Regions from separate parts of the Micromonospora sp. CV4 genome, predicted to be linked through region 4. Evidence: riboswitches for the same ligand, from Rfam matches in the RefSeq annotation. Region 4 holds a riboswitch; each other region holds the start of a gene.
What was found. Region 4 has a riboswitch for cyclic di-AMP ahead of EAD98_RS20340 (NlpC/P60 family protein). Riboswitches for the same ligand answer to the same signal wherever they lie in the genome.
Positions count from the first base shown of each region.

Region 1 (7,088 bases), on a different contig from region 4:
GGCGGCATGACGATCATGGAGTACGCGCACCGCCACCCGGGGCACTTCGCCGCCCGTACCGCCGGCCTGGTCTTCGTCTCGACCACCGCCGAGGGGCACACGCACACCGTCTACGGGCTCTCCCCCCGGATCGCCCGGCTGATCCGACTGGCCGAGACGACCGGCGCCGGGGTGCTGGCCCGGTGCGGGTCGTGGCGGGCACCCCGGGCGCTGCTGCGCGCGCTGCAACCGAGCATCCGGTGGATGCTCTTCGGCGACCGCTGCGACCCGGCCGACATCCGGCTGGTGACCTCGGCGGTGGCCCGCGCCTCGCTGCGCTCGATCGGCGGGTTCCGCGCCTCGATCGGCGCCCAGCACCGGCTGGACACCCTCGCCGCGCTGGCCCACCTGCCGGCCGCCGCCCTGGTCGGCGACCGGGACCGGCTGACCCCGCCGCCGTGCGCCGAGTCGATCGCCGCGGTCCTGCCGGCTACCGAGCTGACCGTCTGCCCGGGCGCCGGGCACATGCTGATGATGGAACGCCCGGACGAGGTGAACGCCGCGCTGACGGGCGTCCTGAGCCGGGTGCTCGCCGAGCCTGCCGCCCGGACGAGTGGCGCGACTCCCGCCGGGACGGGTGCCTGACCACGTTCCCGCACCTCGGGCGCGGCACGCCGGGCCCGGGGCCGTACCCTTCTGCGGTTGGCCCGCGCGGTTCGCGCCGCTTGCCGGCGACGTCAGGAGGAGCGTGCGTTGACCGACCAGACCGCCCTGGAGCAGGAGATCGCCGTCGAGCAACGGCACCTCGACCGGGTGTACGCCCGACTCGCCGAACTGCGGCAGTCGGCGGTCCGCGCCGAGCGGGACGGCTACCGGATGGCCCGGGTGGGCACCTTCGGCGCGCTCGTCGAGCGCGACGCGATGGTCTTCCACGCCGCGCAGCGACGCCACACCCTCGACGCCGAGCACGAGGGGCTGGTCTTCGGCCGGCTGGACCTGCGGGACCGGCAGGTGCTGCACGTCGGGCGGCTCGGCATCCGCGACGAGGACGCGACCACGCTGGTCGTCGACTGGCGCGCGCCGGCGGCCGCCGCCTTCTACCAGGCCACCCCGGCGCAGCCGCAGGGCGTGGTACGCCGGCGCACCATCCAGTCCCGCAGCGAGCGGGTCACCCGGATCGAGGACGACCTGCTGGATCCGACCGCCGCCCCCGAGGGGATGACGGTGGTCGGCGACGGCGCGCTGCTGGCGACCCTGTCCCGGGCCACCGGCCGGGGCATGCGCGACATCGTGGCGACGATCCAGCGCGAGCAGGACGAGGCGATCCGCTCGCCCGGCTCCGGGGTGACGATCGTCGCCGGCGGGCCGGGCACCGGCAAGACCGCGGTGGCCCTGCACCGGGCCGCCTTCCTGCTGTACTCCGACCGCAGCCGGTACGCCGGCGGCGGCATCCTGGTGGTCGGCCCGTCCTCGGTCTTCGTCGAGTACATCGCCTCGGTGCTGCCCTCGCTCGGCGAGGACACCGCCACGCTGCACTCGCTGGGCACCCTCTTCCCGGGCATGACCGCCACCCGCACCGACCCGCCCGAGGTGGCGGCGGTGAAGGGCTCACTGCGGATGCGCCGGGTGCTGGAGCGCGCCGTCCGGGACGCGGTGCCGGACGGCCCGGGCGAGCTGCGGCTGCTCTACCGTGGCACGCTGCTGCGGCTGGACCGGGCCGAGCTGGACGGGATCCGGGACCGCGTGCTGCACCGGGGCGCCCGGCGCAACGAGGTCCGGCGGGCCGGCTTCGACGGCGTCTTCGCCGCGCTGTGGGCGCAGGCCCGCCGATCGGGCATCGGCCGGCTGCCGGAGCAGCGGGCGTTCGAGGACGAGATCGCCGAGCGGCCGGAGTTCCGGGAGTTCCTCAAGGCGTGGTGGCCGCGTCTGCACCCCCGGCACGTGCTCGGCTGGCTCGCCCGGCCGGACCGCCTGCGCCGGTACGCCGGCGGGATCCTCTCCACCGCCGAGATCCGGCTGCTCAGCGCGGCGTACCAGACCCTGGACGCGGCCGGGTTGACGATCGCCGACGTGGCGCTGCTGGACGAGCTGGACGCGCTGCTCGGCAAGCCGGCGCAGCCGGCCCGGGCCAAGCGTGACCCGTTCCAGCTCGCCGGCGGGGTCCGCGAGCTGAGCACCTTCGGCGAGCGGCAGCGGGCCGCGCGGGCGGCGGCCCGGGAGCGTCCGGCGGACTACCGGGAGTACGCGCACGTGGTGGTCGACGAGGCGCAGGACGTCTCGCCGATGCAGTGGCGGATGGTCGGCCGGCGCGGCCGGCTGGCCTCCTGGACGGTGGTGGGCGACCCGGCGCAGACCGCGTGGACCGGTGACCCGGAGGAGCTGACCCGGGCCCGGGACCAGGCGCTGGGCCGGCGCAAGCGGCACGACTTCACGCTGACCACCAACTACCGCAACTCGGCGGAGATCTTCGCGGTGGCGGCGGCGGAGATCCGCCGGCTCTACCCCGACCTGCCGCTGCCGAGCGCCGTCCGCTCCACCGGGGTCGACCCGGTCGAGCTGGTGGTGCCGCCGACGGAGCTGGAGACCGCGACCGTGGAGGCGGCAACCGGCCTGCTGGCCGAGGTGGAGGGCACGGTCGGTGTGATCACGCCGGTTCCCCGCCGCGACGAGATCGCCGGTTGGCTCGGCGCGCTCGGTGCGCCGCGGCTCCAGGTGGTGACGAGCCTGGAGGCGAAGGGCATGGAGTACGACGGCGTGGTGCTGGTCGCACCGAGCGAGATCCGGGCGGATCCGGGCGCCGGGGTGCGCACCCTCTATGTCGCGCTGTCCCGGGCCACCCAGCGCCTCACCACCATCGACCCGACGGGCTGACCTGCGGCGGCGAGCCCCGCCGGAGGGAGGACGGCCGTACACTTGCATACATAGCGATGTGAGCATACATTTGACCGGGTCCGGACCGACGGCGGAGGGTGGTCTCGTGGGCGCAGGTCATGACCACCACCATGGGTCGGTCGCCAACGCCGCGCACCAGCACCGGGGGCGGCTCTGGACCGCGTTCGGGCTGCTCGCCACCCTGATGGTGGTCGAGGCGGTGGCCGCGTTCCACACCGGCTCACTGGCCCTGCTCTCCGACGCCGGGCACATGTTCACCGACGTGCTCGGCATCGGGATGGCGCTCGCCGCGATCACCGCCACCCGGCGGGCCACCGGCGACCCGCAACGCACCTTCGGGCTCTACCGACTCGAGGTGCTCGCCGCGCTGGCCAACGCCGTCCTGCTCTCCGGGGTCGCGGTCTACGTGGTGATCGAGGCGATCGGCCGGTTCGGCGACCCGCACGAGGTGCTGGCCGGACCGATGCTCGCGGTGGCCGTGCTCGGCCTGCTCGCCAACGTGGCCGCCTTCGCGCTGCTGCGCGCGGGGGCACGGGAGAGCATCAACCTCCAGGGCGCCTACCTGGAGGTGCTCGGCGACCTGCTCGGCTCGCTCGGCGTGATCGGCGCGGCGCTGCTCATCCAGGTCACCGACTGGTGGTGGGCCGACCCACTCGTCGCGGTCGCCATCGGCGTGTTCATCCTGCCGCGCACCTGGCGGCTGGGACGGGCCGCGGTCCGCATCCTGGTGCAGGCCGCCCCGGAACACCTGCAGGTGACCGCCGTGCACGACCGGCTGGCCGAGGTGCCCGGCGTGGTCGAGGTGCACGACCTGCACGTCTGGACGCTCACCTCGGGCATGGAGGTGGCCTCCGCGCACCTGACCATGGCCCCCGGCGCCGATGTCGGTGCGGTGCTCACCGCGGCGCGTACCGCCCTGCACGAGGACTTCCGGATCGAGCACGCGACGCTGCAGATCGAACCCGGCGCGGCCCCCGGGGCCTGCGGTTCGGTCGAATGGTAATGGCATTTCAGGAGTTCTACTCGCTTTAGCCGGAATTTCGCGTGACGACGCACGCACCGTCCGTCACATCGGCTGCATTCGCCCCACCGGCACCGGTAGGCTCGGTCCCGGCCTCCACCCGGCGGCGCCCTCCCGGCGCCGGTGGTGGTCGCCGCCTAATCGCCCGAGTGGGCGAACCGGGGAACCATGTTCCTGGGGTGCATCCGCGTCAGCGGTAGGGATCTTCCGTCCCGAACCCGTCAGCTAACCCGGTCGGCGGCTGACGGAAGGACATGCGTAGTGGTACCAGCACGACCACCCGCCGCCCGACTGGCGGCTCTGATCGTCGCGATGTTCGCCCTCGGCGTCGCGATCCCGGCCGGCGCCGCCTCGGCCGCTCCCCCGACCGGCCAGCGGGCCGCCGCGGCACCCGACGGCGACGAAGAGGGCGGCACCCCGGCGCTGCGCGCTCAACTGGAGGCGGCCAGCAAGGGCTACCTGGACGCGAAGCGCGCCCTGGCCACCTCCGTACAGCGGCAGCAGCAACTCGCCACCCAGCTCAAGACCACCGAGACCGAACTGACGGCACGCAGCGGCAAGGTCGACGAGATCGCCGGGCTGGCCTACCGCACCGGCCGGCTCGGCACGGTGTCGGCACTGCTCAACAGCAGCAATCCCGAGGGCTTCATGGACCGGGCCGTCACGCTCGACGCGGTCGCCGCCAACGAGGACCGCGCGCTGCGCGACCTCATCGCCACCAGGGACGAGGTCAACCGCACGCGCGTCGCCCTGGACGGCGAGATCCGTGAGCAGCGCAAGCAGGTCACCGTCATGGCCAAGCGCAAGGAGCAGGCCGAACGGGCCCTGACCGTGGCCACCACCAAGCCCAGGACGACCGCCGACAGCGGCTCCAACCGGGGCACCTCCGCCGCCAACGCCACGGCCGCGCCCCGCAACTCCGACGGCTCCTGGCCATCGGAGTCGTGCAGCGTCAACGACCCCACCCCGGCCACCGGCTGCATCACCCCGCGCACCCTGCACGCGCTCAACCAGGCCAAGGCCGCGGGCTTCACCCGGTACGTCTCCTGCCACCGCAACGGCGGCTCCGGCGAACACCCGAAGGGCCGGGCCTGCGACTTCGCCGCGCAGAAGGGCGGCTTCGGCGGGGACGCCACCGGCGGCGACAAGACGTACGGCAACAACCTGGCCGCGTACTTCATCCGCAACGCCGACCGGCTCGCCGTGCTGTACGTGATCTGGTACCGACAGATCTGGCTGCCCAGCAGCGGGTGGAAGTCGTACAGCGGGGCGGGCGGCGACCCGTCCAGCGACCACACCAACCACGTGCACCTGTCCGTGTACTGACCCACCGGCCGGTGCCCCGCCTCGCGGGGCGCCGGCCCGCCCGGGGTACGTCCGCGGACGTACCCCGGATGTCGTCGGCGGACGGACGTTTCGGCCGGTCCCGGCGGGCAGCATCCTGGTATGCGTCGGATCCCGCCCACCGCCCGCAAGGCGCTGCTCACCCTGCACCTGGTCACCTCGCTCGGCTGGCTCGGCGCCGACCTGACGCTGCTCACGCTCGGTGTCGCGGCACAGCGCGGCGCCGACCCGGCCGTCGTCTACCCGGTCGCCGCGCTGATCGGCACCGTGCTGTTCGCGCCGTTGAGCGTGCTGGTCTGGCTGATCGGCGTGGCCAGCGCGCTGCTCACCCCGTGGGGCCTGCTGCGCTATCGCTGGGTGCTGTTCAAACTCGTGATCACCACGGTGATGGTCGGGCTGGTGCTATCACCAGGTCGGCGCGGTCCGGGGCGTCCAGGGCCGCGCCCAGCCGGGTGGCCAGGGCCAGGTGGGCTGCCTGGGCCTGGCGGAACGCGTACCGGAACAGCGGCGCCGGCGCGGTCAGGGTGATCTCGACGTCGATCCGGACCAGGCCGTCCGGCTCGCCGCGCAGCCGGGTGTGGTTGCGTACCGTGGTGGCCGGCCACTGGCGGGCCACCATGACAATCTCGTCGTCCTCGCTGATCAGCACGTCCGCCTGGTAGCTGGTCCGGAAGCGCAGCGGGCCGGCCGCCAGCCGGTCGCTGATCACGTAGCTGGCCTGAGCCCCGGGCCGCGGTGGCAACCGGCGGACCCTGACGATCAGCGGGTGCAGCTCACCCTGCCGGGTCAGGTCGCTCAGCAGGGCCGCCGCCTCCTGGGGCGTGCAGCGGGCCTGGACGGTGTAGCTGAAGGTATCGCTCCTGAGCACACCGTCTCCCGCCGTCGTTGGTCGCACGATCGTCCCGTACCCCGGTCGGGGTGGCAACGCCCGGAGGGACACGGACCGTTGCCTCGGCATGCACACCGCGTTTCCCACTACGGACGGTGGACGGGGAACCACCATTCGTGAGGACGAGGGAGGGCATGAGCATGAACGGGTACGACCGGTGAGCGGGCACGTGATGGTGTTCGCCCCCACGCCGCAGCTGACGGTGACCGTGGACCAGCCGAACGGCCAGCCCGAGCTGCACCTGCACCCGGGTGGGCAGGGTGTCTGGCAGGCCCGCATGGTGATGTCGCTCGGGGTCGACGTGGTGCTCTGCGCCGCGCTCGGCGGCGAGATCGGTCAGGTGCTGGAGCCGCTGCTCGTCAGCGAGGGCGTGGACCTCAAGGTGGTGGTCCGGGACTCCGGCAGCGGCGGGTACGTGCACGACCGCCGGGACGGGTCCCGGCAGGAGATCGCGGACGTGCCCGGGCAGCCACTGAGCCGACACGAGCTGGACGAGTTGTACAACCTGGCCCTCGGCGAGGGGCTGCGCGCGCCGGTGAGCGTGCTGAGTGGACCCAACGAGCCGTGGCTCGTCCCGGCCGACCTGTACCGGCGCTTCGCCGCGGATCTCGGTGCCAACGGCGGCCGGGTGGTGGTCGACCTCTCCGGCGATCACCTCGGCGCGGTGCTGGACAGCGGGGTGTTCTTCCTGAAGGTCAGCCATGAGGAACTGATCCGCGACGGCCGCGCCCGCAACGAGGAGACCGCGGAGCTGACCCGGGCGATGTACGAGTTGCACGCCGCCGGCGCCGAGACGGTGGTGGTGAGCCGGGCCGACGAGCCGGCGCTCGCGCTCATCGACGGGGAGCTGTTCGAGGTGGAGATGCCCCGGTTGCAGGCGGCCGACCCGCGCGGCGCGGGCGACTCGATGACCGCCGGGGTGGCCGCCGTGGTGGCCGGCGGCGGTGACATCCGGACCGCCAT
Region 1 is NZ_RCVI01000309.1:27,743-34,830, forward strand. Features, by position in the region: gene EAD98_RS21575 (alpha/beta fold hydrolase) at 1-624, shown strand, start outside; gene EAD98_RS21580 (AAA family ATPase) at 733-2,850, shown strand; gene EAD98_RS21585 (cation diffusion facilitator family transporter) at 2,957-3,874, shown strand; cyclic di-AMP (ydaO/yuaA leader) riboswitch at 4,017-4,148, shown strand; gene EAD98_RS21590 (hypothetical protein) at 4,205-5,218, shown strand; gene EAD98_RS21595 (SRPBCC family protein) at 5,613-6,104, opposite strand; gene EAD98_RS21600 (PfkB family carbohydrate kinase) at 6,283-7,088, shown strand, end outside.
Region 1: linked by a shared signal. The riboswitch ahead of EAD98_RS21590 (hypothetical protein) and the one ahead of EAD98_RS20340 (NlpC/P60 family protein) in region 4 are both predicted to bind cyclic di-AMP.

Region 2 (7,088 bases), on a different contig from region 4:
GGGGACGGTCACGTCCACGCCGAGGGTCAGCGGCTCTCCCCCGGTCGGGGCGAAGTCGGCGAACGCCCGCCACTGGCCGGGGCCGGCCAGCGGGGTGGCGACCCGCCAGGTGCCGTCCGGGGCCAGGTCGGGATGCACGTGGCGGAAGCCGGAGAGGTCCCGCCGGGCGACGATGAGGTGCATCCGCTTGTCGTGGGCCACGTCGAACCGGGTCATCGGCCGGCCGTCGGGGCCGCCGATCCGGAAGGCGAACTCGCCGGCCGGGGCGGCGACCGGTTCGAGGGTGTAGCCGCGGTCGGAGACCAGCAGGCCGCCGGGGAGCCGGTCGGCCGCCTCGTCGTGCTCGCCCTGGTCGGCCGGGCCCGGCTGGTGGACGGCCCCGCCGTCGTGTGAGCTCTCGGCCACCGGGGCGGCGGGGCCGGCCACCTGCCCGATCCCGTACGCCGCGCCGAAGACCGCCGCGAGGCCCAGGGCGAAGCCGCCCAGTCTGGTCACCGTGTTCATCGCCGAACCTCTCGATCAGGCGTCGACGAGGTCGTAGCCGGCCTCGTCGACGGCGGCCCGGACGACCTCCGTGTCCAGCGGCTGGTCGCTGCTGACGGTGACCCGGCCGGTGGCCAGGTCGACCTGAACGTCGCGCACGCCCGCGATGGCGCCGACCTCGGCGCTGACCGAGCTGACGCAGTGCCCACAGGTCATGCCCTGCACCTGGTACGTCGTGTTGACCATTGATCCGTCTCCCTCCGCCACCTCCGAGCCTATACCCCCCTGGGGTAATTCGGAGGCGGACCTCTGCCCTGATGTTGTACCGGTACCCGGTGGGGGTATCCCTACAGAGAGGGACAGTACCATACCCCCCAGGGGTAGGCTATCCTGGTCGTCATGACCGCACCCACTCCGATCCGCGGATACACCGCCAGCAAGGACCAGCTGCTCGCGCGGCTCCGCCGCGTCGAGGGGCAGGTCCGGGGCATCGAGAAGATGGTCGACGAGGACCGCTACTGCATCGACGTGCTCACCCAGATTTCCGCGATCCAGGCCGCACTGGACAAGGTCGCGCTGGGGCTCCTCGACGGGCACGCCCGGCACTGCATGCACGAGGGCGCGGCCGAGGGCCGGGCCGACGAGATGGCCACCGAGATGATGGCGGCGGTCGGCCGGCTGATGAAGCGCGGCTGAGACCCTGGCCCTTGGCCGGGCGCAGTGACCCGGCCGTCGACGGTGCGCGGCCGCCGGGCCGGGCCGTCAGTCCGGCTCCGGGTCGAGGCGTACCCCGCGCAGCAACTGGGCGTTGAGCGCCACCACGATGGTGGACGCGGACATCAGCACCGCGGCCAGCGCCGGGCTCAACGCCACCCCGGCCCACGCCAGCACCCCGGCCGCCAGTGGCAGCGCCACCACGTTGTAGCCCGCCGCCCAGGCCAGGTTCTGGCGCATCTTGCGGTACGACGCCCGGGAGAGCCGGGCCACGGCGCCGACCCCGCGCGGGTCCGACGAGGCCAGCACCACCCCGGCGGACTCGATCGCCACGTCGGTGCCCGCGCCGATCGCGATACCCACGTCGGCGCGCGCCAACGCCGGCGCGTCGTTCACCCCGTCGCCGATCATCGCCACGGTCAGTCCCCGCCGCTGAAGCTCGGCCACCCGGCCGTCCTTCTCCGCCGGCAACACCTCGGCGAAGACCTCGTCGACGCCGGGCCGGAAGCCCAGGTCGGCGGCGACCGCCTCGGCCACCGGCCGGGCGTCACCGGTGATCATGGCGATGGTGCGGACACCCGCCGCGCGCAGCTCGACGATGGCCCGCCGGGCCTCCGGACGTACCTCGTCGGTCAGCGCGAACGCACCGAGCAGGGCGCCCGGCAGCCGCACCAGGTACAGCACCGCGGCGCCCCGCGCCGACCACCGGCCGATCGGCGCGTCCAGCTCGGCCGGGAGCGACAGGCCCAGCTCCCGCAGCAACGTCGGCCCACCCACCGCGTACTCCGTACCGTCGACAAAGGCCTGCACGCCGCGGCCCGGCAGCGACCGGAACCCGGTGGCCGGGGCGACGTCCCCGGCCGCCGCCACGATCGCCCGGGCCAGCGGATGCTCGCTGTCCGACTCCACACCAGCCGCGATCCGCAGCACCTCGTCCCGTCCCACGCCGGACGCGGTCACCAGGTCGGTGACCGCGTGCTCGCCCCGGGTCAGCGTGCCGGTCTTGTCGAACAGCACCGCGTCGACGGTCCGCATCCGCTCCAGCGCCAACCGGTCCTTGACCAGGATGCCGGACCGCGCGGCCAGCGCGGTGGAGAGCGCGACGACCAGCGGAATCGCCAGCCCGAGCGCGTGCGGGCAGGCGATCACCAGGACGGTGACCGCGCGGACCACCGCCTCGTCGGGCCGGCCGAGCACGGTCCAGACCAGCACGGTCAGCACGGCCGTGCCGGTTGCCAGGTAGAACAGCGCGGCGGCGAACCGGTCCGCCAGCAGTTGGGCCCGCCCGCCGGAGCGCTGCGCCTGCGCGACCATCCGCTGGATGCCGGCGAGCGCGGTCTGTTCACCCAACGCCTCGACGCGCACCCGGATCGCCGAGTCGGTGGCGACGGTGCCGGCCACCACCCGGTCCCCTGCCGACCGGGCGACCGGACGCGACTCGCCGGTGATCATCGACTCGTCCAGCTCGGCGCCACCGTCGACGATCCGACCGTCCGCCGGAACCCGCCCACCCGGCCGGACCAGCACCACGTCACCCACCCGCAGCTCGGCCACCGGCACCGGCTCGATCCGCCCGTCCGCCGTCACCCGCTCGGCGTCGTCGGGCAGCAACGCGGCCAGCGCCGCGAGCGCGCCTCTGGCCTGACCGATCGCCTTCATCTCCTGCCAGTGCCCGAGCAGCATGATGGTGACCAGCGCGGCCAGCTCCCACCAGAAATCCAGGTCGAAGGCACCCGCACTGGTGGCCAGTGATGCGGTGTAGGCGACGGTGATCGCCATCGCGACCAGCAGCATCATGCCCGGCGCCCGATCGCGGACCTCGCGGACCGCACCCACCAGGAACGGCCAGCCGCCCCACCAGAACACCACCGAGCCGAGCACGGGCCCGACCCAGGACCGGCCCGGGACGTCCAGGTCGAGACCGAGCCGGTCCAGCACCAGGTGACTGGTCAACACCACCGGCACGGTGAGCGCCAGGCAGATCCAGAACCGGCGGCGGAACATCGCCGGATCGTGCCCCGCATGCTTGTCGTGCCCGCCGCGCTTGTCGTGCCCGCCGTGCTTGTCGTGCCCCGCGTGCTTGTCGTGCCCGCCGTGCTGCTGCGGCCCGCCGTCGGCGTGTCGCTGGTCGCCGGCAGGACGATCGGGGTCGGGCGGTGACGGAGCGGGCATGACTCCAACATGCCGCGCCGGAAACCGCCACGCGGGCGGTTCGACCACTCCGACACTCCGCCACGACCTGCGTCCCCGGGTCGGGCTGGTTAGCATTCCGACGATGGCCCTCCGGAACCCGCTACGCGCCCGGGCAGAGATGCCGCCCCGGTGCGGCGTCGCCGTCCGCCGACCGGGCCGAGCGCTCACCGTTCGTGATCACGCGGTCGCCATCCAGCGATTCGGCGCGCTCGTCGCCGCTTTCCCGCCGCGGCGCTGAACCGACCAGCCCGCCGGCACGTACCCCGCACCGGATCGTTGGGAGTCTCGCATTGGGTTCCGACCACACCCGTTCCGCTCCGTCCGCCCCGCCCCGGGTGCGACGGATCCTCTTCGCGACGGTGGTGCCCCTCTTCGTCGCGACCGTGCTCGCAGCGGTGGTGCTCTGGCCGCGCGACGGGTCACCGCAGACCGACGGTGGAGCGAACGTGCCGCGCTACCACGGCACGGTGACCCGGGTGGTGACCGAGCCGTGCCCACCGGCAGCTTCGAGCCCCGAGGGCACACCGGGGGTCGGGGACGGGCCGTGCGGCACGGTGGACGTGCGGGTGAACGACGGGCCGGCCTCCGGCCAGCAGATCCAGACACCGGTGCCGGCCGGACCGGGCGCTCCCCGGGTCGAGGTCGACGACGAGGTCATCCTGGTCGAGCTGACCGACCCGACCGACCCCACGGCCAGCAGTTGGAACATCGCCGAACACCAGCGCGGCGCGCCGCTGCTGTGGCTGGCGGTGATCTTCGCCGCCGCGATCGTCGCGTTCGGCCGGTGGCGTGGTCTGGCCGCGCTGGCGGGGTTGACCGCCAGCTTCGCCATCCTGCTCACCTTCGTGCTGCCCGGTATCGGCGCGGGCCGGTCACCGCTGCTGGTCGCTGTGGTCGGCGCCGCGCTGATCATGTTCGTGGTGCTCTACCTGACCCACGGAGTCAGCGCGCAGACCTCGGTCGCGGTGCTCGGCACCCTGGGCAGCCTGGTACTCACCGGCGTACTGGCCACCATCGTCACCGCCGCCACCCACCTCACCGGCTTCGGCAGCGAGGACGCCACCACCCTGTCGATGTTCCAGGCCGACGTCGACCTGCACGGCCTGCTGCTCGCCGGGATCATCATCGGCTCGCTCGGGGTGCTCGACGACGTGACGGTCACCCAGGCGGCCACCGTGACCGAGCTGGCCAACGCCAACCCCGGGCTGACCCGGTTGCAGCTCTACCGGGCGGCGACCCGGGTCGGCCGGGCGCACATCGCGTCCACCGTCAACACCATCGTGCTGGCGTACGCGGGCGCCTCCCTACCGCTGCTGCTCCTGCTCACCGCCGACTCGCGGCCGATCGGGCAGATCCTGACCAGCGAGTTCCTGGCGCAGGAGATCGTCCGCAGCGCGGTCGCCACGCTCGGGCTGATCGCCGCCGTGCCGCTCACCACCGGGCTGGCCGCGATGGTGACCGCAGCCGGCCGGCAGGGCGCCACGCCCACTGCGGCCACGCCCGCGCCGCGACCGCAGCCCGACCGCGCCGAGGCGCTGGCCGCACTGAGCTCCCCGCGTACGGGTCGACCCGACCCCACGTCGTCCGACCCGGCGCGGACCACACCCCCATCCCCCGCCACCGACCGGTGGCCAGATCCGAACAGGAGCACGGATACGGCATGGTGACACTCCTCAACGTGACCAGGCGGGGCGTTCGCCCTGAGAACCCCGTCACTGGTCACTCAACGCCATGGCGAAATGACGCTTTTAGTCGGTATCGGGGCGTAGCTCAGCCGGTGGGCTCTCGGGTAACCTCGCCGTCGGTTACCGATGAAGGCGCGAAGCGGCGCCTGCGGTACCACCGCCCAATCGCCAACCGGCGAGCCGGGAACCCAGGTACGTGGGGTGAATCCGCGACAGCGGTAGGGGCCACTTCCGCCCCGAACCCGTCAGCTAACCCGGTCGGCGGTCGACGGAAGGGAACATTGTGACGGCACCCCTACGCCGCTGGTTGACACCCGTGGTGGCCGTGATCGCCGCATTGACCGTGCTCGCCGGGCCGCTCCCGGCCCACGCCGCCCCGACGACCCCCACACCGTCCGGGCACGAGGAGGACGGCGAGCCCAAGCTGCTCACCGACGTCATCGAGCAGACCAACCGCAAGTACTCGGCGGCCAAGTCCAAACTGGACAAGTCCAAGAAGCGGCAGCTTGAGCTGGCGGTGGAGGTCACTCGGGCAAAGGCAGACCTGGACGCACTGGCACCGCAGGTCGGGCAGATCGCCTCCCAGTCGTACCGCACCGGCCGGATCGGGCCGATGGCGATGCTGCTGGAGAGCGAGGCCCCCGACTCCTTCGTCCAGCGCGCCGCCGCGCTCGACGAGATGAACATGGTCAACGAGAAGAAGCTCGCCGAGGTCAACGCGGTGAAGGAGCGTGCCGAGCAGGCCAAGCTGGCCCTCGACGCGGAGGTCCGCGAGCAGCAGAAGCAGACCGCCCTGATGGCCAAGGAGAAGCGCGACGCGGACAAGGCGCTCGCCCTGGTCGGTGGGAAGGGCTTCACCGGCGGGCTGGTGTCGGCCACCTCACCGGTCGCCCGGCTCGGCCCGGGCCGGACCGCCGACGGCGACTGGAAGCCCCAGTCGTGCAGCGAGAACGACCCGACCACGTCCGGCTGCGTCACGCCGCGCACGCTGCACGCCTACAAGGAGGTCAAGCGGGCCGGCTTCAACCGGTTCGTCGGCTGCTACCGCTCCGGCGGGCCGTGGGAGCACCCGAAGGGCCGCGCCTGCGACTGGTCGCTGCAGAAGAGCGGCTTCAGCCCGTGGCACAACGAGGACACCCGGACGTACGGCAACAACGTCGCGGCGTTCCTCATCCGCAACGCCGATCGGCTCGGCATCTACTACGTGATCTGGAACCGGCAGATCTGGTTCCCGGCGACCGGCTGGAAGTCGTACAGCGGGCCGTCGAACCACACCGACCACGTGCACATGTCGCTACTCTGACCCGCGCGCTCCTGTCCGAGGGCCGCCCCGCGTGACGCGGGACGGCCCTCGACGCGTTTCAGGCGGCCGGCGTGCCGGCGTCGATCGGCACATCGAGCGTCGCGGGCGGCACGGCGGCCACCGGACGCACCTCTCCGGCGGCGAGCCGGTACGACATCCCCACCACCGCGCACCGCCCCTGCGCGACCTCGTCGGCCAGCACGGGCGACTGCCCGAGCAGCGCCTCGACGGTCTGCGCGATGTGGATGTCGATGATGCCGTCGATGTCGTCCACCCCCTCGGCCGCGGCGCGGCGCAGGCTGGGCAGGACGGCGTCGACCACCGCGCGCAGGTGCCCCTGGGGCGGGGTGCCGGTGGCGGCCGACTGCCGGGCCGCCTGCACCGCACCGCACGAGTCGTGGCCGAGCACCACCACCAGCGGGGTGCCGAGCACGGTCACCGCGTACTCCACGCTGCCCAGCACCTCCGGGCCGGTGGTGTGCCCGGCGGTGCGGACCACGAACAGGTCACCCAGCCCACGATCGAAGATGATCTCGGCGGCCAACCGGGAGTCGGAGCAGCCGACGATCACCGCGAAGGGGTGCTGCCCGTCGGCCACCGCCGCACGGTGCCCGGCGTCCTGATTTGGGTGGCGCGGAATGCCGCTGACGAAGCGGCGGTTGCCGGCAGCCAGTTCGGCGTACGCCTGGGCCGGCACGGTCGGTGCTGAC
Region 2 is NZ_RCVI01000361.1:21,722-28,809, forward strand. Features, by position in the region: gene EAD98_RS25475 (hypothetical protein) at 1-504, opposite strand, end outside; gene EAD98_RS25480 (heavy-metal-associated domain-containing protein) at 520-729, opposite strand; gene EAD98_RS25485 (metal-sensitive transcriptional regulator) at 883-1,179, shown strand; gene EAD98_RS25490 (heavy metal translocating P-type ATPase) at 1,246-3,369, opposite strand; gene EAD98_RS25495 (YibE/F family protein) at 3,681-5,057, shown strand; cyclic di-AMP (ydaO/yuaA leader) riboswitch at 5,224-5,354, shown strand; gene EAD98_RS25500 (hypothetical protein) at 5,359-6,378, shown strand; gene EAD98_RS25505 (carbonic anhydrase) at 6,437-7,088, opposite strand, start outside.
Region 2: linked by a shared signal. The riboswitch ahead of EAD98_RS25500 (hypothetical protein) and the one ahead of EAD98_RS20340 (NlpC/P60 family protein) in region 4 are both predicted to bind cyclic di-AMP.

Region 3 (7,088 bases), on a different contig from region 4:
ACCTCCGCACGAGCCGAGAAGGGAGACGGTGTGAGCAATCAGGCCGAGACGTTGGAATTCCAGGCTGAGGCGCGTCAGCTCCTCCAGTTGGTCGTCCACTCGATCTATTCGAACAAGGACGTCTTCCTGCGGGAACTCATCTCTAACGCGTCCGACGCGCTGGACAAGCTGCGGCTGGCGACACTGGTCGACAAGGACCTCGTCGCCGACACCGACGACCTGCACGTCGCCATCGAGGTCGACCGGGACGCCCGCACCCTGACCGTGCGGGACAACGGCATCGGCATGACCCGCGACGAGGTGATCCGGCTGATCGGCACCATCGCCAAGTCGGGCACCGCCGAGCTGCTGAGCAAGCTGCGCGAGTCCGCCGACGCGCGTGCCTCGCAGGAGCTGATCGGCCAGTTCGGTGTCGGCTTCTACGCCGCGTTCATGGTCGCCGACCGGGTCACCCTGCTGACCCGAAAGGCCGGCGAGACCGGCGGCACCCGCTGGGAGTCCACCGGCGAGGGCACGTACTCGATCGAGACCGTCGACGAGGCGCCGCAGGGCACCACGGTGACCCTGCACCTGAAGCCGGCCGACACCGAGGACAACCTGCACGACTACACCGCCGAGTGGACCGTCCGCGAGATCGTCAAGCGGTACTCCGACTTCATCGCCTGGCCGATCCGGATGCGCGTCGAGCGCCCGGGCGCCGACGGCGCGGACGCCACCAGCGAGGTGCAGACGCTCAACTCGATGAAGGCGCTCTGGGCGCGGCCCCGCGACGAGGTCGACGCCGCCGAGTACAACGAGTTCTACAAGCACGTCAGCCACGACTGGGCCGACCCGCTCGAGGTCGTGCACATGAAGGGCGAGGGCACCTTCGAGTACGAGGCGCTGCTGTTCCTGCCCAGCCACGCCCCGCTGGACATGTTCGCCCCGCAGGGCCGCCGTGGCGTCCAGCTCTACGTCAAGCGCGTGTTCATCATGGACGACTGCGAGGCGCTGGTCCCCACCTACCTGCGCTTCGTCAAGGGTGTGGTCGACGCGCACGACCTGTCGCTGAACATCTCCCGGGAGATCCTCCAGCAGGACCGGCAGATCCAGATCGTCCGCCGCCGCCTGGTGAAGAAGGTCCTCGCCACGGTCCGGGACCTCAAGGCCAACCACCCCGAGCGCTACCGCACCTTCTGGACCGAGTTCGGCGCGGTGGTCAAGGAGGGGTTGATCGACGACGCCGACAACCGCGACATCCTGCTGGAGATCCTGTCGGTGCCCTCCACCCACGACCCGGCCGAGCCCACCGACCTGGCCGGCTACGTGGCACGGATGAAGGACGGTCAGAGCGACATCTGGTACGCCACCGGCGACTCCCGGGCCACCATCGAGAACTCCCCGCACCTGGAGGCGTTCCGGGCCAAGGGCCACGAGGTGCTGCTGCTCACCGACCCGGTCGACGAAGTGTGGGTCGAGCGGGTCGGCCAGTACGACGGCCGCCCGCTGCGCTCGATCGCCAAGGGCGAGGTCGATCTGGACACCGACGAGGAGAAGCAGCAGGCCGAGGCCGAGCGCGAGCAGCAGCGACAGGAGTTCGCCCCGCTGCTCGACTGGCTTGGCACCACCCTGACCGACAGCGTCCGCGAGGTCCGCCTGTCGTCGCGGCTGACCACGTCACCGGCCTGCGTCGTCGGCGACGCGCACGATCTCACCCCGACCCTGGAGAAGATGTACCGGGCGATGGGGCACGAGGTTCCGTCGACGAAGCGGATCCTGGAGATCAATCCCGGTCATCCCCTGGTTGCCGGGCTGCGCAAGGCCCACGAGCAGAGCGCGGGCTCCGAGGCTCTGACCGAGACGGCCGAGCTGCTGTACGGGCTGGCGGTGCTCGCCGAGGGTGGCGAGCTGGCCGACCCGGCCCGGTTCACCCGGGCCCTCGCTGACCGGCTGGCGCGCACCCTCTGACCGACCGATCCCTCCGGCCGGCGGGCCGCCCGTGCGACGGGCCCCGCCGGCCGGACCGTTCACGCCGCCCGCGCCGAGCTGCCCGTGGCCCGGCTCCGCCGATCGGAAACGGTCCATCGTGGTCACTGCACAGCCGCGCTACGCCCGCAACCGCTGCGCGGGCCGCCCCGTGTGGCTCGGTGAAGAAGTTCACAGGGGGTGGGCGACCCTCACCGACCGTGCCTAACGTCGGTCGGGTTCGCCAATGCGGACACCGCGACCGGCAACGCCAAATCCTGCCCCCGGTCGTCGGAACCAGTCACCCGGGCAGGAGCGGGGGACCCAACGTTCCTCGGTGCACGTCACCTCGGGGTGAAGCCGCCACCGCGCGGCCGGGCTCCTCGGCCCGAACCCGACAGCTCACCTCGCCGGCGTGGAGGAAGCTCACATGTCATCTGCACACACCGCCCGTCATCGACGGGTCACCACCCGCCGCGTCACCGTCGGCACCCTCGCCGTCGGCGCGGTCACCGGCGCCGTCGCCCTCTTCGGCCCGGCCGCCCCGGCCCAGGCCGGGGTCAACTGGGACGCGATCGCCCAGTGCGAGTCCAGCGGCAACTGGCACATCAACACCGGCAACGGCTACTACGGCGGACTTCAGTTCTCGCAGAGCACCTGGGCCGGCTACGGCGGCAAGAAGTACGCCGCCCGCGCCGACCTGGCCAGCCGCGGCGAGCAGATCGCGATCGCCGAGAAGGTGCTCGACGGGCAGGGCATCGGCGCCTGGCCGACCTGCGGCAGGAAGGGCGGCTCGTCGGGCGGCTCCGCCACGAAGTCCTCGACGAAGTCCGACTCGAAGTCCACCTCGAAGTCCGACTCGACGTCGAAGCCCCGGGAGCGGTCGACGCGCGGCGAGCAGCCGGCAACCCGCAACCACGAGCGCACCGCGCCGTCGACGGGCGCCGGAACGTACCTGGTCAAGCCGGGCGACACCCTGTCGGAGATCGCCCAGGCCCACCAGGTGACCGGCGGCTGGGAGGCCCTGTACGAGCGCAACCGGCAGCTGATCGGCGCCGACGCCGGCCTGATCTTCCCGGGTCAGCGGCTCGCTCTCTGACGCACGACGCGCGGGCGCCCGACCGGATTCCGGTCGGGCGCCCGCGGCGTGTCGAGAAGGGTGCGCGTCAGGCGGCCGACGCGGCTGCCTCCGGAAGCGACGACCAGGCCCGGCGCGCGATCGGAACGCCCTCGGCGGGCCGGTCAGCAGGTGTGGTGGTGCCCTCGTCCCGCTCCGACGTGGACGGTGTGTCGGCCGAACCGCGGGCCAGCCGCAGCGACTGTTCGGCGGAGCGGCGGGCCGCGCACGGCCACGGCTGGCCGGCGCAGAGCAGATTGCGGCAGGCGCCGTCCTCGTCCGGCTCATGTGCGCTGAGCACGTCGATCGCGAGCTGCCAGAGCAGTGGGTCGGTCACGTCGCCGGGACGCTGCTCGCGCCGGCTCGGACGGTTGCTGGTGTCGTCGGACATGGTGGTCCCCCCTGGATGGCTGATCGTCACTACGTGACCGCTCAGGCCGTCGCTAAACCCTCCGTCCCCTGTGATGTCCGCCCCGTCGCCACCCGGCACGGTCAGTCCGGCAGCAGCGGCATCTCGACGCCGGGATCCCGGCCGAGCAGCACCGCGCGGGTGAGCGCCGCCGACCCGAACCGGTCGCGGACCGCGTCCACCGCGGCGTCCAGCTCGGCGCCCGGATCGTGGTGGAACGGCAGCTCCGGCTGGACCGGGTTGTCGTCCAGGTTGCCGACCGAGACGCCGATCAGCGTGACGCCCCGCCGATCGATCTCGGGCAGGGCGGCCCGCAGCAGCGCCCGCGCGGCGGTTAGGAGCGGCGTGGTGTCCGCGGTCGCCTTGCCGATGGTGTGTGAGCGGGTGGCCCGGGTGTAGTCGCCGAAGCGCAGCCGCAGCATCACCGTGCGTCCGGAACGCCCGGCCGCCCGCATCCGCCGGGTGACCCGGTCGATCAGGCCGGCCAGGACGGCGTCCAGCTCCGCCGGCGCGTGCGGCGTACGGCTCAGGGCGTGCTGCGCGCCCATCGAGCCGCGCCGGCGACCGACCTGCACCGACCGGGGGTCGCGGTTGTGCGCCAGGGCGTGCAGGTGCCGGCCGGCGCCGGCGCCGAGCAGCGACACCAGCGCCGCCTCGCCGAGCCGGGCCACCTCGCCGACCGTACGGATCCGCCGTTCCCGCAGCTTCGCGGCGGTGATCGGGCCGACGCCCCAGAGCCGTTCCACCGGCAGCGGATGCAGGAACGCCAGCTCGGCGTCGGGCGCGACGACCAGCAACCCGTCCGGCTTGGCCACCCCGCTGGCCACCTTCGCCAGGAACTTCGTCCGGGCCACGCCCACGGTGATCGGCAGGTGGACCCGTTCGCGGATCTCCCGGCGCAACCGGTCGGCGATGTCGGCCGGCGGCCCGGCCAGCCGGCGAAGACCGCCCACGTCCAGGAACGCCTCGTCGATGGAGAGCCCCTCGACCAGCGGCGTGGTCTGCCGGAAGATCTCGAACACCGCCCGGCTGGCCGCCGTGTACGCCGACATCCGGGGCGGTACGACGATCGCGTCCGGGCAGAGCCGGCGCGCCTGCTGGCCGCCCATGGCGCTGCGTACGCCGCGCGCCTTCGCCTCGTAGCTGGCCGCCAGCACCACGCCCCCGCCGACGATGACCGGCCGCCCCCGCAGGCGCGGGTCGTCGCGCTGCTCGACCGACGCGTAGAAGGCGTCCAGGTCGGCGTGCAGGATGCTGGCCCCGGGTGACACGTACATATGTTCGCATGGCGTCCGCGATCACCACAGTGAGCTGGGCGAACGTGACCTTGCGGTGTCGCCGGAGGCTAGCGCTCCGCCGCGGCACCGGTGCGCAGGGCGTAGTGGCGCATCGACACCGCGCCACCGTCGGGAGCGGTCCACTGCGCCGTGCTGGTGCCGGTGCACCGCCACCCGGCGCGCTCGTAGAGGGCGGCGGCCGCGGTGTCGCTGGCGGCCACCTCGAGCACCAGGTCCGTCCCGCGCTCGGCCGCCCACCGCCCGACCCTGGTCAGCAGCGCGCCGCCCAGCCCGGTCCCGCGCGCGGCCGGCGACACGAACAGGCGAGCCACCTCGGCGGTCGGCCGGGCGGGCGACCCGTCCGCCGGTTCGGGCAGCCGGTGCACCGCCACATGCCCGACGATCGCCGAGGCGGCGTCGACGGCGACCCACGCGCGCGCCGGACGGGGCTCGCGCAGCCAGCGGTGCGGGTCGGCGGGCCAGTTCAGCGGGTACCGGTCGGCCCGGTGGACGAGGGCCAGCGCCGCGACGCAACCGTCGAGGTCGCTGGCGCGCCGCCGGCGGATACGCGGTGGGGTCACAGCTCGTCGAACGGGCCGGCGTACCGGAACTCGCCCCGGATCGAATCCCGCCAGGCGCTCAACGGGCGGGCCTGGAAGTACTGCGGGCCCCAGGGCTGCGGCGGGGTGACGCCCAGCTCGACGGCCGGCCGGAAGCCGAATCGCGGGTAGTAGTCGGGGTGGCCGAGCAGCACCACCAGTGGCTCGTCCCGGGCGTCGGCCGCGCCCAGCACCGCGTGCATCAGCGCCGAGCCGACCCCGCGCCGCTGCCAGGCGGGAAGCACGCCGAGCGGCCCCACGCCGAGCGCGACCGGCTGGCCGGCCACCTGCGCGCGGGTGGCCACCACGTGCCCCACCACCTGGCCGTCCGGGTCGGCCGCCACCAGGGAGTACGCGGGCAGCCAGCCCTCGTCGGCGCGCAGCGCGTCGACCAGCGTCGCCTCGATCGGTACGGCGCCGTCCGGCGCGCCGAAGGCGGCGGCGTGCACCGCGCGGATGGCGTCGACATCGGCGGGCGTCTCGCGTCTGATCAGCACCGCGCCACGATACGGTGCCCGGGCGTCCGGCTCCACGGGTTATCGGCGGGCGCCGGTCAGCCGACGGCGGTGGGGGAGGGCGTCGCGCTGCCACCCTGCGGCGCCTCCGGCGCCATCAGCCGGACGATCTCCGCCCGGTCGGCCGGTGAGGGCAGACCCCACTCCGGTCGGTAGCCGTACACCTCGTGCAGTCCGGTGGAGCCGGTGCGGCCGTCCAGGATCTCCACCGCGTCGGTGCCGATCAGGCCGGGGTGCTCCACGCCGCACGCCTCGGCCACCTTCACCAGGTCCCGGCGCAACGTCCGCAGGTAGTTGGCCGCGCGCACCGACTTCAGCGTCGGGTCCAGCCCCCGGGCCAGCCAGGCGTTCTGGGTCGCCACTCCGGTGGGGCAGGTGTCGGTGTGACACTTCTGCGCCTGGATGCAGCCGATCGACAGCATCGCCTCCCGGCCCACGTTGACCAGGTCGCAGCCGAGCGCGAAGGCCACGACGGCGTTGTCCGGCAGGCCGAGCTTGCCGCCGCCGACGAAGACCACCTGTTCGTGCAGGTCGTGCTCGGCGAAGACCTTGTACACCCGGGAGAAGCCCTGCTGGAACGGGAGCGACACCGAGTCGGTGAAGATCAGCGGCGCGGCGCCGGTGCCGCCCTCGCCGCCGTCGATCGTCACGAAGTCGACGCCCCGGCCGGTGTCCCGCATCAGGGTGGCCAGTTCCTCCCAGAAGCCCAGGTCGCCGACCGCCGACTTGATGCCGACCGGCAGGCCGGTCTCGGCGGCCAGCAGCTCCACCCAGTCGAGAAGGCTGTCGCAGTCGGAGAACTCGGCGTGCCGGGAGGGGCTGACGCAGTCCTGCCCGGCCGGGATGCCCCGGGTGGCGGCGATCTCGGCGGACACCTTCGCACCGGGCAGCAGACCGCCGAGGCTGGGCTTGGCGCCCTGGCTCAGCTTGATCTCCAGTGCCCTCACCGGCGCGCCGGCCACCAGTTCCTTCAGCCGGTCCAGGCTGAACCGGCCGTGCTCGTCCCGGCAGCCGAAGTATGCCGTGCCGAGCTGGAAGACCAGCTCACCGCCGTTGCGATGGTACGGCGACAGACCGCCCTCGCCGGTGTTCTGTAGGCAGCCGGCGAGCGCCGCGCCCCTGTTCAGCGCGGTGATGGCGTTGCCGGAGAGCGAGCCGAAGCTCATCCCGGAGATGTTGACCACCGACTCCGGCCGGAACGCGCGTGCCCGCCCCCGGGCCGCGCCG
Region 3 is NZ_RCVI01000139.1:2,983-10,070, reverse strand. Features, by position in the region: gene htpG (molecular chaperone HtpG) at 31-1,947, shown strand; cyclic di-AMP (ydaO/yuaA leader) riboswitch at 2,204-2,375, shown strand; gene EAD98_RS01700 (transglycosylase family protein) at 2,375-3,043, shown strand; gene EAD98_RS01695 (hypothetical protein) at 3,111-3,452, opposite strand; gene dinB (DNA polymerase IV) at 3,554-4,741, opposite strand; gene EAD98_RS01685 (GNAT family N-acetyltransferase) at 4,816-5,328, opposite strand; gene EAD98_RS01680 (GNAT family N-acetyltransferase) at 5,325-5,843, opposite strand; gene EAD98_RS01675 (FMN-binding glutamate synthase family protein) at 5,900-7,088, opposite strand, start outside.
Region 3: linked by a shared signal. The riboswitch ahead of EAD98_RS01700 (transglycosylase family protein) and the one ahead of EAD98_RS20340 (NlpC/P60 family protein) in region 4 are both predicted to bind cyclic di-AMP.

Region 4 (7,088 bases):
TCTCTGCGCGTTTGACGGCGCTAGGACAGGCGCGACAGCACCAGCAGGCGGTTGCCGTCGGGGTCCATGACCCGGGCGGACCGCTCACCCCACGGCTGGTCGACCGGTTCTTCGGTGACCGTCGCACCCCCCGAGCGCAGCGCGTTCACGGCGGCGTCGCAGTCATCGGCGTAAACGCACAGCTCCCAACGATGCGAGTGGGCCGGTTCGCCGGCCTTCGGGTCGGCGGCCAGGCCCAGCTCGCTGTTGCCCAGGCGGAGGGCGACGAACTCCGGCTCGCCGTCGTCCGGGAACCGGTAGATCTGCTCGAAGCCGACGACATCCCGGTAGAACGCGATCAGTCTCGGCAGGTCGGGCGTAGTCACGATCGGAAACGCTTCGGTGAACACGGGACCACCTCCAGGCCGGACACTAGCCGGCAAATGACTCATCGGCATCGACCTCGGCCGAGTGCGGAGGTGCCCTGCATCGGCTCAGTGTCGACCGACCCGCTTGTGCTTCGAACGGCTCGTGAACGCGCGGCCGTCCCTGCTCGGAGCGCCGGACCGCCGTGGCCGCACGCGGGCGGGGAACCACTTGCGGAACGGGATGCGGGAGAGCGTGAGAAGGATCCCCGCGACCAGGACCACGAATCCGGCCGCGCCCAAGACGCCCTGGATGCGGCCCCGATGTCCGCTCAGCTCGTCGAAGTCGGTGACGAAGTCACTCGGATCGGCGCGGTTCACCCAGATCGACACCTCATCGCCGACCGGCAGGCACACCTCGACGCAGCCGATCTCCTGCTCGTACGTCCTGCCGGCCACGTCGTACCGGAGATGCATTGTGGTGGAGGTGCCACCGCGCTTCGCCACCCGGTCGTAGATGATCCCCCGCGCCGGTACACCGGTGGCCCGCAACTCGGTCTCCCAGTCCTCAAGCGCGGACTGGGTGCGCATCGGCAACCAGAACAACGCACCACCGATCACCATCAGCAGCACGCAGCCGACGGTCACCCAGACCGGGCGCCTCAGGATCATGATCAGGCGACGCACCGGCTCATCGTGCCGACGCGACGCAACCCCGGCCGAGCCCGCCGGACTCGAACCCCGCCCTGCATTCAAGGAATCTGTGACAGCGCCAGGCTGCAGGCGATGAGGAGCGCCGCCGCCGCGATCGGCCACGGCCACCAGCGGCCGGTGCGGAAAATTCGGACCAGCGTGAGCACGAGGCAGACCGCGCCCGGCAGCCCGGCCGCAGCGGCCACGATCCAGAAGGTCCGCTGCTCCGGACGCCAGCAGGCTCCCCACCCGTCGATGGCAGGATCGCACGGGTTGGGACCCGGGCCGCCGAGCGCCGGTGACCACCAGATCAGGTTGAATGCCATCCCCAGCAGGAACGGAAAACCGACGATCGCGAGGGGGATCGCCGCCCCGAGGCGCAGCGCGCGGGTGCGGGCACGGATCGATACCGGCTCAGTGCCCTCCGGCCGGTCGTCCACCGTGGTCATCTCGACATCATGGTCGCCCGCGGGCCGCTCGTCGTCACCCGACCGTCCGGCGGAGGATGGCCGATCGACAGTCACCGACCTTTGGAAGCTCGAAGGCCCCGGCTCGGATTCGGCATCCTGACCAGGGCCTTCGCGTTGGAGCGGGTGACGGGAATCGAACCCGCACTGTCAGCTTGGGAAGCTGATGTTCTGCCATTGAACTACACCCGCAAGCGGCACCACTGTACCTGAGTCACCCAGCCGGTGCACCCAGGTACCCCGTGGTCCGCAGCTTGCCCGCGTACCACCGGTGCCGGCCCCGTCACGACGGAGCCGGCACCGGCGTCTTTCCCCAGGACCGGATCGTGGGCCGCGGTCAGGCGGCCGAGCGCTGGACGTCACGGCTGCGGCGGGCCGGGCGGGTCTGCGGCACGGAAGACGGCCCGGCCGCGGCGGGCGGAGCGTGCGGGTCAAGCCAGACCTGGACGGCCGGACGGCCGGGCGCGCCACCCGGAATGCCCATGCCGTGCTGCTCGCGGCGAGCCAGCATCGCCACGTCGACGGTGAACTCGAACAGCCGCCAGTCGACCTGCGGGGCCGCCCGCGCGCTCTGCGCCAGCCGGGCCACCCGGGCCGGATCGGTGACCGGCCAGGCGCGCCCCGCCACGTACGCCTCGTCGTCGCTCTCCTCCGGCGGGAACGAGTGCAGCGCGTAGCGGCCGTCCCGTTCGAGGTCGCGACGCTTCGGCGAGTCGAGGATGAAGCAGAAGAGACCCTCGTCGGTGATGACCGGGGAGACCGGATGGACCCGCGGCCCGCCGTCGGCGCGGACCGTGGCCAGGTAGCCGAAGCCCGGCCCGTACTGCTGGAGGAGAACGCGGATCCCGTCGGCGAGTCGGGGCTCGTCGGCGGCGAATTCGGACCAGGAAGCCATGCCGGCATTCTATCGAACAAATGTACGACCAGCGACCTCGACGCGCTGGTCACCGGCACCGAATCTGGCTGTTGCCGGCAACGCCGCTATGGTGGTCCGATGCTGCTCTCCGACCGCGACCTGGTCTCCGAGATCAAGGCCGGCACGCTGGGCCTGGAGCCGTTCGAGCCCACCCTGGTCCAACCGTCCAGCATCGACGTACGACTCGACCGGCTGTTCCGGGTCTTCAACAACCATCTCTACACCCACATCGACCCGGCCATGCAGCAGGACGACCTCACCTCGGTCGTCGAGGTGCCCGACGGCGAGCCGTTCGTGCTGCACCCGGGGGAGTTCGTGCTCGCCTCGACGCTGGAGGTGATCTCGCTCGGTGACCAGCTCGCCGGCCGCCTCGAAGGCAAGTCGAGCCTGGGCCGCCTCGGCCTGCTCACGCACTCCACGGCCGGCTTCATCGACCCGGGCTTCTCCGGGCACGTGACGCTGGAGCTGTCGAACGTGGCGAACCTGCCGATCACCCTCTGGCCGGGCATGAAGATCGGGCAGCTCTGCATCTTCCGGCTCTCCTCGCCGGCCGAGCACCCGTACGGCTCGGTGGTCTACGGCTCGCGCTACCAGGGTCAGCGCGGCCCGACCCCGAGCCGCGCCTGGCAGCACTGGCGCACCTGGCCGACCCGCTGAGGCCGTAACGACGAGGGCCCGCCGCGACAGATCGCGACGGGCCCATCGGTCACCGGGGATCAGCCCGGGCGGCCGTAGCTGTGGATCGGGCCGTCGTCGACCTTCTTCATCTTGACCGGTTGGCCGGCCTGCGAGGCGTGCACGACCCAGCCACCGCCGACGTACATGCCGACGTGGTGGATGTCGCTGTAGTAGAAGACCAGGTCACCGGCACGCAGGTCGGCCCTGCTGACGTCCTTGGTGACCCGGCTCTGCTGTGCGGCGTTGTGCGGCAGGGACACCCCGGCCTTGGCCCAGGCGGCCAGCATCAGGCCGGAACAGTCGTACGAGTTCGGGCCCTCGGCGCCCCAGACGTAGGGCTTGCCGATCTGCGCGCAGGCGAACTTGACCGCCACACCGGCACCGCCGCCGGGGTAGCTCGCCGGGCAGGGCGCTGGACGCAGCGGGCCGCCGCCACCGTTGCCGTAGACCTTGAGGCGCAGCTTCTGCAGCCGGTCGATCTCGTCGTTGATCTGCTTCTTCTTGGCCGCCAGCTGGGCCTCGGTGCGGGTCAGCTGGGCCACCATCTCGTCCAGTGGCGCCTTCTGCCGGGCCAACTCGTCGCGCAGGTCGGCCACCTGCCGTACGTCCTGCTGCTGGTCGTGCGCGAACCGGTCGAGCATCTCCAGCTGCCCGACCACCTCGCTGGGCGAGCTGCTGCCCAGCACGGCGTTGACGGTGGAGACGTTCTCACCCTTGTACGCGCGGACGGCCAGGGAGCTGACCTTGTCCATCGCGGCGTCGACCTGGCGCTCCAGCGGGGCGATCCGGGCGGCCAGCGCGTTGGCCTGCCTGCGCTTCCCGGCCAGGTCGGTACGGGTGGCGTTGTGTCGTTCGATGATCGGTTCGAGCTTGTTCCAGTCGGCGTCGATCTGGCGCTCGATCTCGGCGACGGACGGGTCGGCGTGGGCCGCCGTGGCGCTGCCGGTCAGGACGACGGCGACGCCGACCAGGGCGGCGAGGGCGGTGGTGAAGCGGGACCAGCGTGGGCGCGGCACGATCGACGTCGGGCCGGCTGACGCCGGCCGCTCGGACGACGGCCGCGGGGCTTGGTGAGCCACCGGGTTCCGTACTCCTTCTTCCTGACCGCCTACCGGGTTAGCTGACGGGTTCGGGCGGGAAGGTGGGCGCCCTACCGCAGTGACTGCGGATTCACCCCAGGAAACCTGGGTCCCCGGTTCGCTGAGAAGCGACTCGGCGGTGTCGGTCCGTTACCGCCCGGGTGGGCGGAGCTGCTGTCGGCCCGACGAATGACCAGAGTAGAGACGGCCGTTACCGATCCGCAACCGGTGGGGCCGTGACACTCCGTACCGATTGCGGGGGACGACGACCGACGACGAAAGTTTTCTTCTACATACTCCGCTGGATGGAAAGGTATTGACGCGGGCTCCGGGCGGGGCGAAGGTGGCCTCATCTTCACCCGCCAGATCTAGGGGGTTCGATGTACCGTCCAACCCTGTCCACCGGCCGGCGCGCGCTGCTCGCCGCCGCCGTGGTCGCGGCCGCGACCGCGGTACCGCTACCCGCCAGCCCCGCCGTGGCCGCGCCCGCGGCCGACCGTCAGCAGCAGTACGTCGCCGCGGCCACCGAGTACGGCGTGCCGGCCGACGTGCTGCTCGGCGTCTCCTATCTGGAGTCACGCTGGGACACCAACGCCGGTACGCCGAGCACCAGCGGCGGCTACGGCCCGATGCACCTGACCGACGCCCGGCACGTGGCCGCCCTGCCGGGGCGCGGCCACCACGATGCCGGCACCGAGGACCCGCGCGGCGACGACTCGCGGCCGGCACGGGTGGTGGCGCCCCGCCCGGCCGAGGATCCCGCGCCGCCCGCCGCCGCGTTGCAGACCGTGGACGCCGCCGCCGCCCTGACCGGTGCCGCGCCCGAGTCGCTGCGTACCGACGCGAGCGTCAACATCCTTGGCGGCGCCGCGCTGCTGGCCGCCTACCAGCGGGAGCTCGGCGCGCCGGTGGGCGCCGACACCGACCCGGCGGCCTGGTACGGCGCGGTGGCCCGCTACGCGGGCGCGGACAGCGCGGACGCCGCGGCGGCCTTCGCCGACGAGGTGTTCACCACCATCGGCGCCGGCGAGTCCCGGGTGACCGACGACGGCCAGCGGATCACGCTGCCGGCCCGGGCGATCCAACCTCAGCGTTCGTGGCTGGACCGGCTGGGACTGCGCCGGCTCGCCCGTCCGGACGGGCTGGAGTGCCCCAGCACCATCTCCTGCGAGTGGATCCCGGCGCCGTACGAGGCGTTCGGCGCCGGGGACTACGGCAACCACGACCTCTCCGACCGGCCCGGCCGGCAGAAGATCGAGTACATCGTCATCCACGACACCGAGGCGAGCTGGGCGACCACGCTGCAACTCGTCCAGGACCCGACCTACGTGAGCTGGCACTACTCGCTGCGCTCGGTGGACGGGCACATCGCCCAGCACGTGAAGACCAAGGACGTCGCTTGGCACGCCGGCAACTGGTACGTCAACGCCAAGTCGATCGGGCTGGAACACGAGGGCTTCGCCGCGCAGGGCACCTGGTACACCGAGGCGATGTACCGGACCTCCGCCAAACTGGTCCGGCACCTCGCCCTGCGGCTGGGTATCCCGCTGGACCGTCAGCACATCATCGGTCACGACAACGTGCCCGGCACCGTCGCCTCGACCGTGCGCGGAATGCACTGGGACCCGGGCCCGTACTGGGACTGGACGCACTACTTCACGCTGCTGCACGCGCCACGGCTGGACACCGGCATCCCGGCCACCGGCCTGGTCCGGATCGACCCCGACTACGACACCAACCAGCCGGCGTTCACCGGCTGCGTCACGGCCGGAGTGCCGTGCGCGCCGCGCGGCTCATCGGCGGTGGTGCTGCGCAGCGCGCCGTCCGCGGACGCGCCACTGGTCAACGACATCGCACTGCGCCCCGACGGCACCCCGAACACGATGGCCGTGTCGGACCACGGCGCCCGGGCGTCCGCCGGCCAGACGTACGCCCTCGCCGGCCGTCAGGGTGACTGGACGGCGATCTGGTACCTCGGGCAGAAGGCGTGGTTCCACAACCCGGCGTCGGCGCCGACCGCCAGCTGGACCGTCGGCGTGGTGGCCACCCCGAAGCCCGGACGGGCCACCATCCCCGTGTACGGACGGGCGTACCCCGAGGAGGCCGCGTACCCGGCCGGGGTGCCCTACCAACCGATCTCGCCGCTCCAGTACACGCTGGCGGCCGGCCAGCGGTACGCCGTCGGCGCGGTGCTGCCGGGCGAGTACTACCGGGCCACCACGTTCGACGGCTCGTCACCGGGTGACTGGACGGTCATCCGCGGCCAGAACCGGTACGCGCAGATCCAGTTCGGCCACCGGATCATGTACGTCGACCTCGCCGACGTGCAGCTCCTGCCGTCTCCGGTGGGCGCACCGCGCTGAAACCGCTGAAACGGCACGAGGGCCCCCGGTCGTTCGACCGGGGGCCCTCGTCGTGCCTGCTGGATCAGCCGGGTCTGCGGAACCCGGCGACCGGCATGTTGTTGATGCTGGCCACCTGCACCGGTTTGCCGGCGCGTGGCGCGTGCACCATCTTGTCGTTGCCCAGATACAGGCCGACATGGTGCAGATCGCTGAAGAAGAAGACCAGGTCACCGGGGCGGGCGTCGGCCCGCGAGATGGCCTTGCCCTCGTGCCACTGGTCACCCGTGTGGTGGGTCAGGTAGATCCCGGCCGCCTTGTACGCGTACTGGGTCAGGCCCGAGCAGTCGAACGAGTTCGGGCCGGTGGCGCCCCAGACGTACGGGTCGCCGACCTGCTGGCAGGCGGTCTTGATCGCCTTCTGGGCGGCCGCGTTGGCCACCCCGTTGATGGTCGGGCAGCCCTCGGTCTTGATCGTCGTCTTCGGCAGGGACGCCTCGAGCCGCTTGATCTCGCCGTCGATCTGCTTCTTCTTCGCCGCCAGCTCGTTCTGCTGCTTGGTCTGGGTG
Region 4 is NZ_RCVI01000295.1:25,692-32,779, forward strand. Features, by position in the region: gene EAD98_RS20310 (glyoxalase/bleomycin resistance/extradiol dioxygenase family protein) at 21-389, opposite strand; gene EAD98_RS20315 (DUF3592 domain-containing protein) at 474-1,031, opposite strand; gene EAD98_RS20320 (hypothetical protein) at 1,097-1,486, opposite strand; tRNA gene EAD98_RS20325 (tRNA-Gly) at 1,623-1,696, opposite strand; gene EAD98_RS20330 (pyridoxamine 5'-phosphate oxidase family protein) at 1,842-2,399, opposite strand; gene dcd (dCTP deaminase) at 2,499-3,077, shown strand; gene EAD98_RS20340 (NlpC/P60 family protein) at 3,137-4,114, opposite strand; cyclic di-AMP (ydaO/yuaA leader) riboswitch at 4,190-4,326, opposite strand; gene EAD98_RS20345 (N-acetylmuramoyl-L-alanine amidase) at 4,558-6,540, shown strand; gene EAD98_RS20350 (NlpC/P60 family protein) at 6,605-7,088, opposite strand, start outside.